Regions from separate parts of the Citrobacter freundii ATCC 8090 genome, predicted to be linked through region 3. Evidence: predicted binding sites of a transcription regulator. Region 3 holds the regulator's gene; each other region holds the start of a gene.
What was found. The regulator PurR, encoded in region 3, represses purine synthesis genes. The targets are predictions, from matches to a motif close to CANGCAAACGTTTGCNTG.
Positions count from the first base shown of each region.

Region 1: a site for PurR is predicted at 2,283-2,300, ahead of gltS (sodium/glutamate symporter). Genes of this name have one in related genera too.
Region 2: a site for PurR is predicted at 2,709-2,726, ahead of upp (uracil phosphoribosyltransferase). Genes of this name have one in related genera too.

Region 1 covers NZ_CP049015.1:79,641-84,409, forward strand. Annotated here, with positions in the region: gene G4551_RS00390 (AsmA family protein) at 1-718, opposite strand, end outside; gene xanP (xanthine/proton symporter XanP) at 840-2,231, opposite strand; gene gltS (sodium/glutamate symporter) at 2,457-3,662, shown strand; gene recG (ATP-dependent DNA helicase RecG) at 3,705-4,769, opposite strand, start outside.
Region 2 covers NZ_CP049015.1:3,525,114-3,529,882, reverse strand. Annotated here, with positions in the region: gene purM (phosphoribosylformylglycinamidine cyclo-ligase) at 1-919, opposite strand, end outside; gene G4551_RS17120 (6-phospho-beta-glucosidase) at 1,215-2,645, shown strand; gene upp (uracil phosphoribosyltransferase) at 2,829-3,455, shown strand; gene uraA (uracil permease) at 3,552-4,769, shown strand, end outside.
Region 3 covers NZ_CP049015.1:2,284,820-2,289,588, forward strand. Annotated here, with positions in the region: gene punC (purine nucleoside transporter PunC) at 1-486, opposite strand, end outside; gene punR (DNA-binding transcriptional activator PunR) at 600-1,532, shown strand; gene purR (HTH-type transcriptional repressor PurR) at 1,529-2,554, opposite strand; gene cydH (cytochrome bd-I accessory subunit CydH) at 2,852-2,941, shown strand; gene G4551_RS10990 (MFS transporter) at 3,117-4,286, shown strand; gene sodB (superoxide dismutase [Fe]) at 4,326-4,769, opposite strand, start outside.

The sequences.
Region 1 (4,769 bases), 2.2 Mb from region 3:
CGGCCAGCGATTTGTCGCTTTGCAGCCGGATATCGTTCAGGCGCAGATTCTCCACTACCCAGCTCCCGTCGGCATTGCGTTGCGCTACGCCGGTTAATGCTCCACGCGCCACGTCTGCGCCAATATTGCTAAGCGTCACCCGGTCATGGTCAATGCTGCCTTCAATCAAGACGTTGGTGGTCGGGACATCGTTGAGCGTCAACGAGCTGGCGCTGAGCTGAATTTGCGCTTTGCTGCCGAGAATTTTACCTGCCTCAGGGCTCCAGGGAATGACGCCGCCGTTAACGCGCTGGGCGCTGAGGTTCCACTCGCTACCGGGGCTGTTAAGCGCCATATCCTGCAATTGCAGGCGATCGGCCTGAAACGGCAGCGGCGCGGTTTGCTGGGAAAGATTCAGCGTGCCGTTTTGCAACAAAATGGTGTCTACGTGCAGCGGGTCGGTGATTTGTCGGCTACTGAGTCCAATATCGACCGTTTTGGCGACCAGCGTGGCGGGCTGACCATCCCGGCCAAAGGTGACGTTTTCCAGCAGAATATGGGAAGGGGAAGAAAACCGGTGATCGATGGCATCAAAGGCCAGATGGTAGCTGCTGTTCTGTGAAACCCAGGCGCTGACGTGCTCTGCGCCCCAGCGGGTTTGCAGTAGAAAATAAAGGCCGAGGATCGCCACTGCAAGGGCGATCAGCACGTAAAGAAGCAGCTTTCCAATAAATTTCATGGTCTTCCATCCCGCGAAGTGCACATAGTCAAGTTATGCACGATTTAGACGCAATGCTCAAGGCGGGAATGGTGAAAGAGCGTTACAGCGGCGTTGATTCAGAATCAACGCCGCTGTTTGCTTATTGCTTTTCTGGTGGGAACACCAGGTTCAGAACGATAGCGGTAATACCGCCTGCGGCAATGCCGGAAGAGAGTAGGTTTTTCACCCAGTCCGGGGCGAACTGCAGGATCAACGGCTGCTGGGAGACGCCCAGGCCGACGGCCAGCGACAGCGCGATAATCAGAATCGCGCGACGGTTCAGCGGCTCGCGGGACACAATACGCACGCCGGATGCGGCGATAGTACCGAACATTACCAGCGTTGCCCCGCCCAGTACTGGCTCAGGAATATGCTGTACAAAACCGCTGACCGCCGGGAACAGGCCCAGCGCGATCAACATCAGCGCCACCACAAAACCGACGTAGCGGCTGGCAACGCCCGTTAACTGAATAACCCCGTTGTTCTGCCCAAAACAGGAGTTCGGGAAGGTGTTGAACACAGCGGAAACAAACGAGTTCAGACCGTTCGCCAGCACGCCGCCTTTCAGGCGTTTCATATACAGCGGACCAGAAACCGGCTGCTCGGAGACATCAGAGGTGGCCGTAATATCGCCGATGGTTTCCAGTGAGGTGATCATAAAGACCAGCATCAGCGGCAGCAGTAAACTCCAGTCGATACCCAGGCCATAATACAGCGGCGTTGGCACCATTAGCAGGTCCTGACTTACCGGTGCGGTATTTTGCGGCAGCATGTCCATAAACCAGGCCAGCAGATAGCCTGCCGCCATCGCAATCACCAATGACGCAACACGCAGGTAAGGGTTGCGTTGACGGTTAAGCAGGATGATTAGTGCCAGTACCACGCCTGCCAACAGTAAATTCTTCGGTGCACCAAAGGTGTTGTCGCTCATTGCGGCATAGCCACCACCAATTGATGTCAGACCCACCTGAATCAGCGACAGGCCGATAATCATCACCACCACGCCTGAGACCAATGGGGTAATGATCCGCCGCGCCAAATGCAGTACGCGTGAGATAACCATCTCGGTGCAGCTTGCCAGCATCAACGTACCGAACAGCGCCGCCATCATGGTTGGGACATCTGCGCCACCGGTTTTTAGCGCCGTACCGCCCATAATCAATGGCGCAACAAAGTTAAAGCTGGTGCCCTGAATGGATAGCAGCCCTGAGCCTACCGGCCCCCAGGCTTTGATCTGAATGATAGAAGCTACGCCGGAGGCGAACAGCGACATACTGATAATGTGTTGAGTATCCTGAGCCGGTAAACCAAGCGCCTGGCAAATTAACAGAGCGGGAGTAATTACCGCGACGAACATGGCCAGCAGATGCTGACAGGCGGCAAACAAGGTCTGGGCTAACGGGGGGCGATCTTCAAGACGGTAAATCAGTTCACTGTTGTGAGTCTGCGCAACCGGTTGCGCATTTGTTGACTCTACGGCGTTAACGGACATCAGAGGCAATCCCATGGTGGAAAAGCGGTGATTTTATCTGACCAGGGCAGAAAAGCAAACGTTTGCTAGCAGGTATTCTTAATATTTAAAACGGATAAACAAACATTTTTATATAACTTTTCATCATTTTCTGCTTAAAATCCACCCCGAAAACTCAATAAGAGCTAAAAATCGGTCTGGAATGCATCGTGCGTGATTGTGCTAAACGCACTAATGGAGCTGTAAATGTTTTATCTCGATACGTTATCAACGCTGGTTGCGGCAACCCTTGTGTTGCTGCTGGGACGTAAGCTCGTCCAGTCTGTTTCCTTCCTGAAAAAATACACCATTCCCGAACCCGTAGCGGGCGGCCTGCTGGTGGCGATTGCGCTGCTGGTGCTGAAAAAAAGCATGGGTTGGGAAGTTAACTTCGATATGACCCTGCGCGATCCGTTGATGCTGGCCTTCTTCGCCACTATCGGTCTGAACGCCAATATCGCAAGTTTGCGTGCTGGCGGCCGCGTGGTGGGTATTTTTCTGATTGTGGTTGTTGGCCTGTTGCTGATGCAAAACGCCATCGGTATTGGTATGGCGACCCTGCTGGGTCTGGACCCGCTGATGGGCCTGATTGCTGGCTCGATCACCCTCTCTGGTGGACACGGAACCGGGGCCGCATGGAGCAAGCTGTTTATTGAACGTTACGGCTTCACCAATGCGACTGAAGTGGCGATGGCTTGCGCAACGTTTGGTCTGGTATTGGGTGGGCTGATTGGCGGCCCGGTGGCACGCTATCTGGTCAAACACTCCACCACGCCAGACGGTATGCCGGACGATCAGGCTGTGCCGACCGCATTTGAAAAGCCGGACGTCGGACGCATGATCACCTCACTGGTGCTGATTGAAACCATCGCGCTGATCGCTATCTGTCTGACGGTGGGGAAAATCGTTGCGCAAATGCTGGTTGGAACGGTACTGGAACTGCCGACCTTCGTTTGCGTGCTGTTTGTTGGGGTGATCCTCAGCAATGGTCTGGCGCTACTGGGCTTCTACCGGGTGTTCGAACGTGCGGTTTCTGTGCTGGGTAACGTTAGTCTGTCACTGTTCCTGGCGATGGCGCTGATGAGCCTGAAGCTATGGGAACTGGCTTCTCTGGCCTTGCCGATGCTGGCAATCCTGGTTGTGCAGACCATTTTCATGGCGCTGTATGCGATATTCGTTACCTGGCGCATGATGGGTAAGAACTACGATGCCGCTGTGTTGGCTGCCGGACACTGCGGTTTTGGCCTCGGCGCGACGCCGACGGCGATTGCCAACATGCAGGCGATTACCGAACGCTTTGGGCCATCCCATATGGCGTTTCTGGTGGTGCCGATGGTGGGGGCATTCTTTATCGATATCGTCAACGCGCTGGTGATTAAGCTGTATCTGCTGTTACCGATTTTTGCGCAATAACGGCTGTGCGGCGGGGTAACATCCGCCGCCGCTATGAATCGACTATGCGTTGGAGTAGCGTTCGGTTTCCGGCATCCAGCGCTCTATTAGCGCCACGGCCTGTTGCGGATAGCGTTCGTGAATATGGCGAGCAATGCGCTGAACTTCCGGGATAATCGCCTGATCACGCAGTAAATCTGCGACCTTGAATTCTGCCGTTCCGGTCTGGCGAGTACCTAACAGCTCGCCGGGGCCGCGAATCTCTAAATCTTTTTGCGCAATCACGAACCCGTCGTTACTGTCTCGCAGAACCTGCAAGCGTTTCTGCGCGGTTTTAGACAGCGGTGATTTGTACAGCAGGACGCAGTGGGAGGCCACCGCACCACGACCTACGCGGCCACGTAGCTGATGCAGCTGGGCCAGGCCCAGGCGCTCCGGGTTTTCAATAATCATCAGGCTGGCGTTTGGCACGTCCACGCCCACTTCAATCACCGTGGTGGCAACCAACAGATGCAGTTCACCCTGCTTAAAGGCCGCCATTACTGACTGCTTCTCGGCGGGCTTCATACGGCCGTGTACCAGGCCAATATTGAGTTCTGGTAGCGCAATCTTAAGCTCTTCCCACGTTGCTTCTGCTGCCTGAGCTTCTAACAGATCAGACTCTTCAATCAGCGTACAGACCCAGTATGCCTGGCGCGCTTCGTGGGTACAGGCGTTGCGCACGCGATCAATAATATCGCTGCGGCGGGTATCCGGAATGGCGACCGTGGTGACCGGGGTACGTCCCGGTGGGAGTTCATCAATTACTGAGGTGTCGAGATCGGCATAGGCGGTCATCGCCAGCGTGCGCGGGATTGGCGTGGCAGTCATGATTAGCTGGTGCGGGTGGAAACCCTGCTGCTGACCTTTTTCCCACAGCGCCAGACGCTGATGCACCCCGAAGCGGTGCTGTTCGTCGATGATAACCAGTGCCAGACCGTTGAACTGAACCTGTTCCTGGAAAATTGCATGAGTACCGACAATCATCTGCACCTGACCGCTGGCGATGGCTTCCTGTTGCGCCAGACGCGCTTTGCCTTTCTGCTTGCCCGCCAGCCAGCCCACTTCAACGCCCAGCGGCGCGAACCA
Region 2 (4,769 bases), 1.2 Mb from region 3:
CGATAACCATACCTACGCCGCAGTTAAAGGTGCGATACATCTCATGCTGGCTGACGTTACCCGCCGTTTGCAGCCAGTTGAAGACGGCTGGCCACTGCCAGGAAGACTCGTCGATCACGGCCTGCGTGTTGTCTGGCAGAACGCGTGGAATATTTTCCCAGAAGCCGCCGCCGGTCAGGTGGGCAATGGCGTGCACATCAACCTTCTCGATCAGTTCCAGAATGGATTTTACGTAAATGCGGGTCGGAGCCAGCAAGTGGTCGGCCAGCGATTTACCTTCAAGCTCGGTGGTTTCCGGGTCACAACCGCTGACTTCAACGATTTTACGCACCAGAGAGTAACCGTTGGAGTGCGGACCGCTGGAGCCGAGCGCAATCAGTACGTCGCCGTCAGCCACTTTAGAACCGTCGATAATCTCTGATTTTTCGACGACGCCAACACAGAAACCTGCCACGTCGTAATCTTCGCCGTGGTACATCCCCGGCATTTCAGCTGTTTCCCCACCGACCAGCGCACAGCCAGACTGCAGGCAGCCTTCGGCAATCCCGTTAATGACGCTGGCTGCGGTGTCCACATCCAGTTTGCCGGTTGCATAGTAGTCGAGGAAGAACAGCGGCTCAGCGCCCTGAACCACGAGGTCGTTGACGCACATTGCGACGAGGTCAATGCCGATAGTGTCGTGGCGTTTCAGATCCATCGCCAGACGCAGTTTTGTACCAACGCCATCAGTGCCGGAAACCAGTACCGGTTCACGATATTTTTGCGGCAATGCGCACAGCGCACCGAAGCCACCCAGACCACCCATAACTTCCGGACGACGCGTTTTCTTTACTACGCCTTTGATTCGATCAACCAGAGCATTACCTGCATCAATATCAACACCGGCATCTTTGTAGCTAAGAGAGGTTTTATCGGTCACTGCCTGCTTCCCCACATGTTTACTTGCAGTAAAAGTTAAATTCGGCGCAATTCTAACAGGGAAAGCAAACGTTTGCGAGCCTGCTCTGCATCAAGTTTTATCTGCTGGTTTTTTCAGCATTTTACAATCATTTATCTATTTGTTTGAACTGCGCCACGAAAATGAAACCGGGTACAGCCTTGTGCTTGAAACCTGCCAGCCGAATGCACAGTATCGTACTGAAACCGGTTTCTGTTTTTTGTTGCGGGCCTCATTTGGAGCGTTTTGCGCAGACTCATCACGATAGGGGAAGGGGATGTCAGGATTTAAAGCAGATTTCATGTGGGGTGGCGCTGTCGCCGCTCATCAACTGGAAGGTGGCTGGCAGGAGGGCGGTAAAGGAATTAGCGTTGCCGATGTCATGACGGCGGGGGCGCATGGTGTGGCGCGTGAAATTACTGACGGTGTGATTGCCGGTAAAAACTACCCTAACCACGATGCCATCGATTTTTATCATCGCTATAAAGACGATATCAAGCTGTTTGCCGAAATGGGGTTTAAATGTTTTCGCACTTCTATTGCCTGGACGCGGATTTTCCCTTTAGGTGACGAAGCGCAACCCAATGAAGCTGGCCTGCAGTTCTATGATGATCTGTTCGACGAATGTCTGAAATATGGCATTGAACCGGTGATTACGTTGTCGCACTTCGAGATGCCCTACCATCTGGTGACGGAATATGGCGGCTGGCGCAACCGTAAGCTTATCGACTTTTTTGTCCGTTTTGCCCGGGTGGTTTTCACTCGTTACCAGTACAAAGTGAAGTACTGGATGACGTTTAATGAGATTAACAATCAGGCAAATTATCACGAAGACTTCGCGCCCTTTACTAACTCTGGCCTGAAATACCAGCCCGGCGAAGACCGCGAGCCGGTCATGTTTCAGGCTGCGCACTACGAGCTGGTGGCAAGCGCGCTGTCGGTGAAGGTCGCGCGTGAAATTAACCCGGCGCTGCAAATTGGCTGCATGATTGCGATGTGCCCAATTTATCCGCTGACCTGTGCGCCGAACGACATGATGATGGCGATGAACGCTATGCACCGGCGTTACTGGTTTACTGACGTCCATGTGCGCGGCAAATACCCGCAGCATCTTCTCAATTACTTTGCCCGTCGTGGCTTTGAACTGGATATCACCGAGGAAGACCGTCAGGCGCTGACCGAGGGCTGCGTTGATTACATCGGCTTTAGCTATTATATGTCTTTCGCGACCCAGGCAACGGCGGACAACCCTCAGCTGGATTACGACGAGTCGAAAAGCCTGGTTTCTAACCCGTACGTGCAGAAGTCGGACTGGGGCTGGCAGATTGATCCCGTCGGTCTGCGCTATTCGCTGAACTGGTTCTGGGATCATTATCAGTTGCCGCTGTTTATTGTAGAAAACGGCTTTGGGGCGATTGACGTGCAGCAGGCCGACGGTTCGGTGGATGATTCCTATCGTATTGACTATATGGCCGCGCATATCCGCGAAATGAAAAAAGCGGTGGTGGAAGATGGCGTGGATCTGATGGGCTATACCCCGTGGGGCTGTATTGATTTAGTCTCGGCCGGGACGGGGGAGATGAAAAAACGCTACGGCTTTATCTATGTTGATAAAAATAATGACGGGAGTGGGACATTAGCACGCTCGCCGAAGAAATCTTTTTCATGGTATCAAAACGTCATCCAGAGTAATGCTGAAAATCTATAAAATTCATAGCATTGATAACAACCCCCGCACTTATTGTGGGGGTTGTTTTATACTCATCATCCAGACGCAAACGATTTTGGTTGATCCATATCAAGCGTATGCAGTATTGCGCCAGAGACGAAAAGCGGTATAATCCGGCGATTTTTTTTGTGGTTGCCACTCGTCTGAGGAAAGGAGAAGAGTATGAAGATCGTGGAAGTCAAACACCCACTCGTCAAACACAAGCTGGGACTGATGCGTGAAAACGACATCAGCACTAAACGCTTTCGTGAACTCGCCTCGGAAGTTGGCAGCCTGCTGACTTATGAAGCAACCGCCGGTCTGGAAACCGAAAAGGTGACCATTGAAGGCTGGAACGGTCCGGTTGAAGTTGACCAAATCAAAGGTAAAAAAATCACCGTTGTGCCAATCCTGCGTGCGGGCCTGGGCATGATGGAAGGCGTTCTGGAAAACGTTCCGAGCGCGCGTATCAGCGTGGTCGGTATGTACCGTAATGAAGAGACGCTGGAGCCGGTTCCGTACTTCCAGAAGCTGGTTTCTAACATTGATGAGCGTATGGCGCTGATCGTTGACCCGATGCTGGCAACCGGCGGTTCCGTTATCGCTACCATCGACCTGCTGAAAAAAGCAGGCTGCAGCAGCATTAAAGTCCTGGTGCTGGTTGCAGCGCCGGAAGGTATCGCGGCGCTGGAAAAAGCGCACCCGGATGTTGAGCTGTACACTGCCTCCATCGATCAGGGACTGAACGAGCACGGATACATTATTCCGGGGCTCGGCGATGCCGGCGATAAGATTTTTGGTACCAAGTAAACGAATAAGTGAAAAGAAGCCGACTTTAAGAGTCGGCTTTTTTTTGAATAAAACAACCCAATCGCTAATAACAAACAACACTCAGAGGAAAACACTATGACGCGCCGTGCTATCGGGGTGAGTGAAAGACCGCCGCTTTTACAGACAATCCCGCTTAGTTTACAGCACCTGTTCGCCATGTTTGGCGCAACGGTACTGGTGCCAGTCCTGTTTCATATCAACCCAGCTACCGTTCTGCTGTTTAACGGTATTGGTACTTTACTGTATCTCTTTATTTGTAAAGGTAAAATTCCGGCTTACCTCGGTTCAAGCTTTGCGTTCATTTCCCCAGTTCTGCTGCTGCTGCCGCTAGGGTATGAAGTGGCGCTGGGCGGTTTCATTATGTGTGGCATCCTGTTCTGCCTGGTTTCGTTCATCGTTAAGAAAGCCGGTACTGGCTGGCTGGATGTAATGTTCCCGCCTGCGGCGATGGGCGCAATCGTTGCCGTTATCGGTCTGGAGCTGGCGGGTGTCGCTGCGGGTATGGCGGGATTGCTGCCTGCGGAAGGACAAGCGCCAGACTCAACAACCATCATCATCTCAATGGTGACGCTGGCGGTGACGGTATTTGGTTCCGTGCTGTTCCGTGGCTTTATGGCGATTATCCCGATTTTGATTGGGGTGCTGGCCGGGTACGCGCTCTCCTTCGTGATGGGGGTCGTGGACACCACGCCGATAGCGCAGGCTCACTGGTTTGCTCTGCCGACGTTCTACACACCGCGCTTTGAATGGGTCGCTATTCTGACTATTCTGCCTGCGGCGCTGGTGGTTATTGCTGAACACGTCGGCCACCTGGTGGTAACGGCGAATATCGTGAAAAAAGATTTGATTCGCGATCCTGGCCTGCATCGTTCTATGTTTGCTAACGGCCTGTCGACGGTGATCTCCGGCTTCTTCGGTTCTACGCCGAACACCACGTACGGCGAGAACATCGGCGTCATGGCGATTACCCGCGTTTACAGTACCTGGGTTATTGGCGGTGCGGCGATTTTCGCCATTCTGCTCTCCTGCGTGGGTAAACTGGCTGCGGCGATCCAAATTATTCCACTGCCGGTCATGGGCGGTGTATCTCTGCTGTTGTACGGCGTGATTGGCGCTTCCGGTATTCGCGTGCTGATCGAGTCAAAAGTTGACTACAACAAAGCACAGAACCTGATCCTGACCTCGGTCATTTTGATCATTGGCGTCAGCGGCGCGAAAGTTCACATCGGTGCTGCTGAGCTGAAAGGCATGGCGCTGGCGACCATTGTGGGTGTCTGTCTGAGCCTGATTTTC
Region 3 (4,769 bases):
AATGGCCTGCCAGGAAAAATGTACCAGGATCCAACTACCTAATAACGGGGCGAGGGCAGGTGATAACCCGACCAGCGGCATAATGGTGGCAAAGATGCGGTTTACTTTTTGTGAAGGATAATAGTCGGTAACCAGCGCTTGCCAGATAACCGATGCTGCACAGACGCCAACGGCCTGAACAAATCGCAGTACCAGCAGGCCTGTGGCGTTTTCAACCCACAGCATGCCCAGACTGCCCAGTGCGAAAATAGATAAACCCAGCAGCAAAATAGGCTTGCGACCATAGTGGTCAGAGAGCGGTCCCCACAGCAGTTGTGCGACGGCAAAACCGGCTAAGAACAAGCTCAGGCTAGCGCTGACGGCAGATGCAGGCGTTTGCAGATCGGACTGAATTGCGGCGAAGGCGGGCAGATACATATCTGTTGCCAGAAAGCCGAGCACGCTAAGGCCCGCTAGCCAGACTAAAAACCCTTTCCCAGGTTGCATCATTATTTCTCTTTTTTTAGCAATAGAACAATGCCGCTGAGTGTAGTGAGTGTAATTCTCGCTGTGAAACGCTAATATTTGCTTACTGATTTCAAAATTTTTGCAGGCAGAATATGTGGTCGGAATATTCACTTGAAGTGGTTGATGCGGTTGCGCGTAACGGTAGCTTTAGTTCAGCCGCACAGGAGCTACACCGTGTACCTTCGGCGGTAAGCTACACTGTGCGCCAACTGGAAGAGTGGCTGGCGGTACCACTTTTTGAGCGACGCCATCGGGATGTGGAATTAACGCCTGCCGGGGCATGGTTTTTAAAAGAAGGTCGCTCTGTTATCAAAAAAATGCAGATCACGCGCCAGCAATGCCAGCAAATTGCCAACGGCTGGCGCGGGCAGCTGGCGATCGCAGTCGATAACATTGTCCGCCCGGATCGTACCCGACAGATGATCGTGGATTTCTACCGTCACTTTGATGATGTGGAGTTGTTAGTTTTTCAGGAAGTGTTTAACGGCGTATGGGACGCGCTGTCCGATGGACGCGTGGAGCTGGCCATCGGCGCCACACAGGCGATTCCGGTAGGGGGACGCTATACCTTCCGCGATATGGGAATGCTGAGCTGGAGCTGCGTGGTAGCCAGCCATCATCCACTGGCGTCAATGCCCGGACCGCTAAGTGATGATACGTTGCGCAACTGGCCGTCACTGGTACGCGAAGATACCTCCCGTACGCTGCCAAAGCGTATTACCTGGCTGCTGGATAACCAAAAACGCGTCGTCGTGCCCGACTGGGAATCTTCTGCGACCTGTTTGTCCGCGGGATTATGCGTGGGCATGGTACCGACGCATTTTGCCAAGCCGTGGATCGATAGCGGCAAGTGGGTTGCGCTGCAACTGGAGAACCCCTTTCCTGATGCTGCATGCTGTCTGACATGGCAGCAGAACGATACGTCACCGGCATTGAGGTGGCTGCTGGACTATTTAGGGGATAGTGAAACGTTGAACAAGGAATGGCTGCGGGAGCCAGATGAGACTCCCGCACAACAGGCTTAACGGCGGTAATCGCGGAACGGACCGTCGGCAACGGAGCGACGCTCAACCAGACGTGGATGCACCTCGATAGACTGTGACTCTTCACGTTTATTCACGATACGGTCTAACAGCATGTTGAAGGCCGTTTCACCTAGTGAATCCTTCGGCTGGTGAATAGTCGTTAAGGCCGGCGTGAAGAAGCGGGCGTTGCGCACGTTGTCGTAGCCGATGAGTGAGACATCCTGTGGCACGCGCAGACCCATTTCGTCAGCGGCGCACAGCGCACCCATCGCCATAATATCGCCACCGCAGAAGACAGCGGTCGGACGATGCGACTGCGACAGAATTTGCTGCATGGCGCGATAGCCGGACTCAGGCTCGAAATCGCCCTGGACAATCCAGTTATCAGGCACTTTAATCAGCGCTTCTTCCATCGCTTTCATAAAGCCCGCCAGACGCCCGGCCCCGGTGTTACGTTCCATTGGACCTGGGATCACGCCAATTTCACGATGACCGCGTTCTACCAGATACCGACCCGCCATGTAACCGCCTTCGAAGGCGTTATCAATGACCGTATCGGTAAAGTCGGCTTTAGCTTCGCCCCAGTCCATGACGACCATCGGAATATGGCGATACTCTTCGAGCATCGAAAGCAGCGACTCCGGATACTCAGAACACATCACCAGCAGACCATCAACGCGCTTTTGCGCCATCATCGACAGATAGGCCTGCTGCTTTTCGAGACTGTTCCATGCGTTACCCAGAATCAGCGTATAGCCTTTCTGGAAACAGTTTTTCTCCACGGCTTCGATAATTTCTGCGAAATAGGCCGCTTCGCTGCTGGTCGCCAGCAAGCCAATAGACTTGGTGTGATTCACCTTCAGGCTGCGGGCAACTGCGCTCGGAGAATAGTGCAGTTCTTTGATCGCTGCCCAGACAGCATTACGCGTTTCTTCCGCGACAAAGCGCGTCTTGTTAATTACGTGTGATACGGTTGTAGTGGAAACGTTTGCTCGCTTCGCTACATCTTTAATTGTTGCCATTACATCTCACTCCAGACCATATCCTAAGCTCCTGAGAATACTCCAGGTAAACGTTTGCCTTTACACACCCTTAGCGCAACGTAAGGGTTGCGGCACGCCGGGAAAACGACACGGAACGTCAGGAAGGGGTCAATGGCCGGTACGCTAATCAAGTAAGCGTGGAATTTTGTCTGATCTTAACGAAAAGGGGAAGAGTTAAAAGCAGTTATCAATATAAATCGTGAGAGATTTTTGCTTTCAAGTGTGTAAAAATGCGCAATATCACTTTTTGTGTGGGAATAAAAAGGAGAAAACTTGATGAGCACCGATCTGAAATTTTCGTTAGTGACTACCATTATTGTTCTGGGTTTGATCGTCGCGGGTGGCCTGACCGCAGCGCTGCATTGATTTCCCCGAGGGAGTTAGCTCTCCCTCACTCTTTCCGCTCGTCTATCTCTTCTATTGTTTGCGAATAAGCAAAAGTCTTTTGCAATTTTGTTAACTTTATTAATTTTGCGATCAATGTCATGCTTTTGACTCTTATTTTATGTCGCGCCACGGCTCGACGTTACGGAGTCGCAATATGAAACTCAATTATCCTTTACTGGCGCTGGCGATCGGAGCGTTTGGCATAGGCACCACCGAATTTTCGCCAATGGGATTATTGCCCGTCATAGCCAAAGGTGTGGATGTCTCGATTCCGGCGGCCGGCATGCTGATCAGCGCCTATGCGGTAGGTGTGATGGTAGGTGCACCGCTGATGACATTGCTGCTGTCTCATCGCGCGCGACGTAATGCTTTGATATTCCTGATGGCGATTTTCACGCTGGGTAATGTGCTTTCGGCTATCTCGCCGGATTACACCACGCTAATGCTATCGCGTATTTTGACCAGTCTTAACCATGGGGCCTTTTTTGGTCTCGGTTCAGTGGTTGCTGCCAGTGTTGTACCCAAACATAAGCAGGCCAGCGCCGTAGCAACGATGTTTATGGGGTTAACCATCGCCAATATTGGTGGCGTTCCGGCGGCGACATGGCTTGGTGAAACCATCGGTTGGCGCATGTCATTTATGGCCACTGCGGGTCTGGGCGTCATTGCTATGGTCAGCCTGTTCTTCTCCTTACCCAAGGGTGGAGCCGGAGAGCGCCCGGATGTTCGCAGCGAACTGGCGGTACTTATGCGCCCACAGGTGTTGTCGGCGTTACTGACTACTGTACTGGGTGCTGGGGCGATGTTCACGCTTTATACCTACATCTCGCCAGTTCTGCATACTATCACTCATGCCACTCCGGCATTTGTTACCGGGATGCTGGTGTTGATAGGCATTGGTTTCTCGATCGGTAACTACTTTGGTGGCAAGTTTGCTGACCGTTCAGTCAACGGTACGTTGAAAGGCTTTTTACTGCTGCTGATGGTTATTATGCTGGCCATTCCTTTCCTTGCGCGTAATGAGCTGGGTGCGGCGATCAGTATGGTGGTCTGGGGCGCGGCGACGTTCGCGGTCGTTCCACCGTTGCAGATGCGTGTGATGCGCGTTGCCAGTGAAGCGCCTGGAATATCATCGTCAGTCAATATTGGCGCGTTTAATCTGGGGAACGCTCTGGGTGCAGCGGCCGGTGGGGCGGTGATATCAGGCGGCCTAGGCTACAGTTTTGTGCCAGTGATGGGGGCGATTGTGGCGGGTCTTGCGCTGCTGCTGGTGTTTATTTCCGCAAGAAGACAGCCAGAAGAGGCTTTCACGACCGCGAATTAATGCAAAAACGCAGAAGGAAGCCCTTCTGCGTTATCTTTTTTATGCTGCGAAGTTCTTCGCAACAAATTCCCAGTTCACCAGCGCCCAGAAATGTTCCAGGTAGCCAGGACGGGCATTGCGATAGTCGATGTAGTAGGCGTGTTCCCATACGTCAACGGTCATCAGCGGCGTCGCGTCGGTAGTCAGCGGAGTACCTGCGTTGGAGGTGGAGACGATAGCCAGTTTGCCATCAGTTCCTTTAACCAGCCAGGTCCAGCCAGAACCGAAGTTTTTGATAGCGGCATCGGTGAACTGCGCTTTGAAATCTGCAAAGCTGCCAAAGGAGGCGGCAATTGCATCGGCCAGTTTACCGGTTGGTTCGCCACCTGCGTTTGGTGCCAGGCAGTTCCAGTAGAACGTGTGGTTCCATACTTGTGCTGCGTTATTGAAAACACCGCCTTCAGAGCTACGAACGATCTCTTCCAGTGATTTGCCTTCAAACGC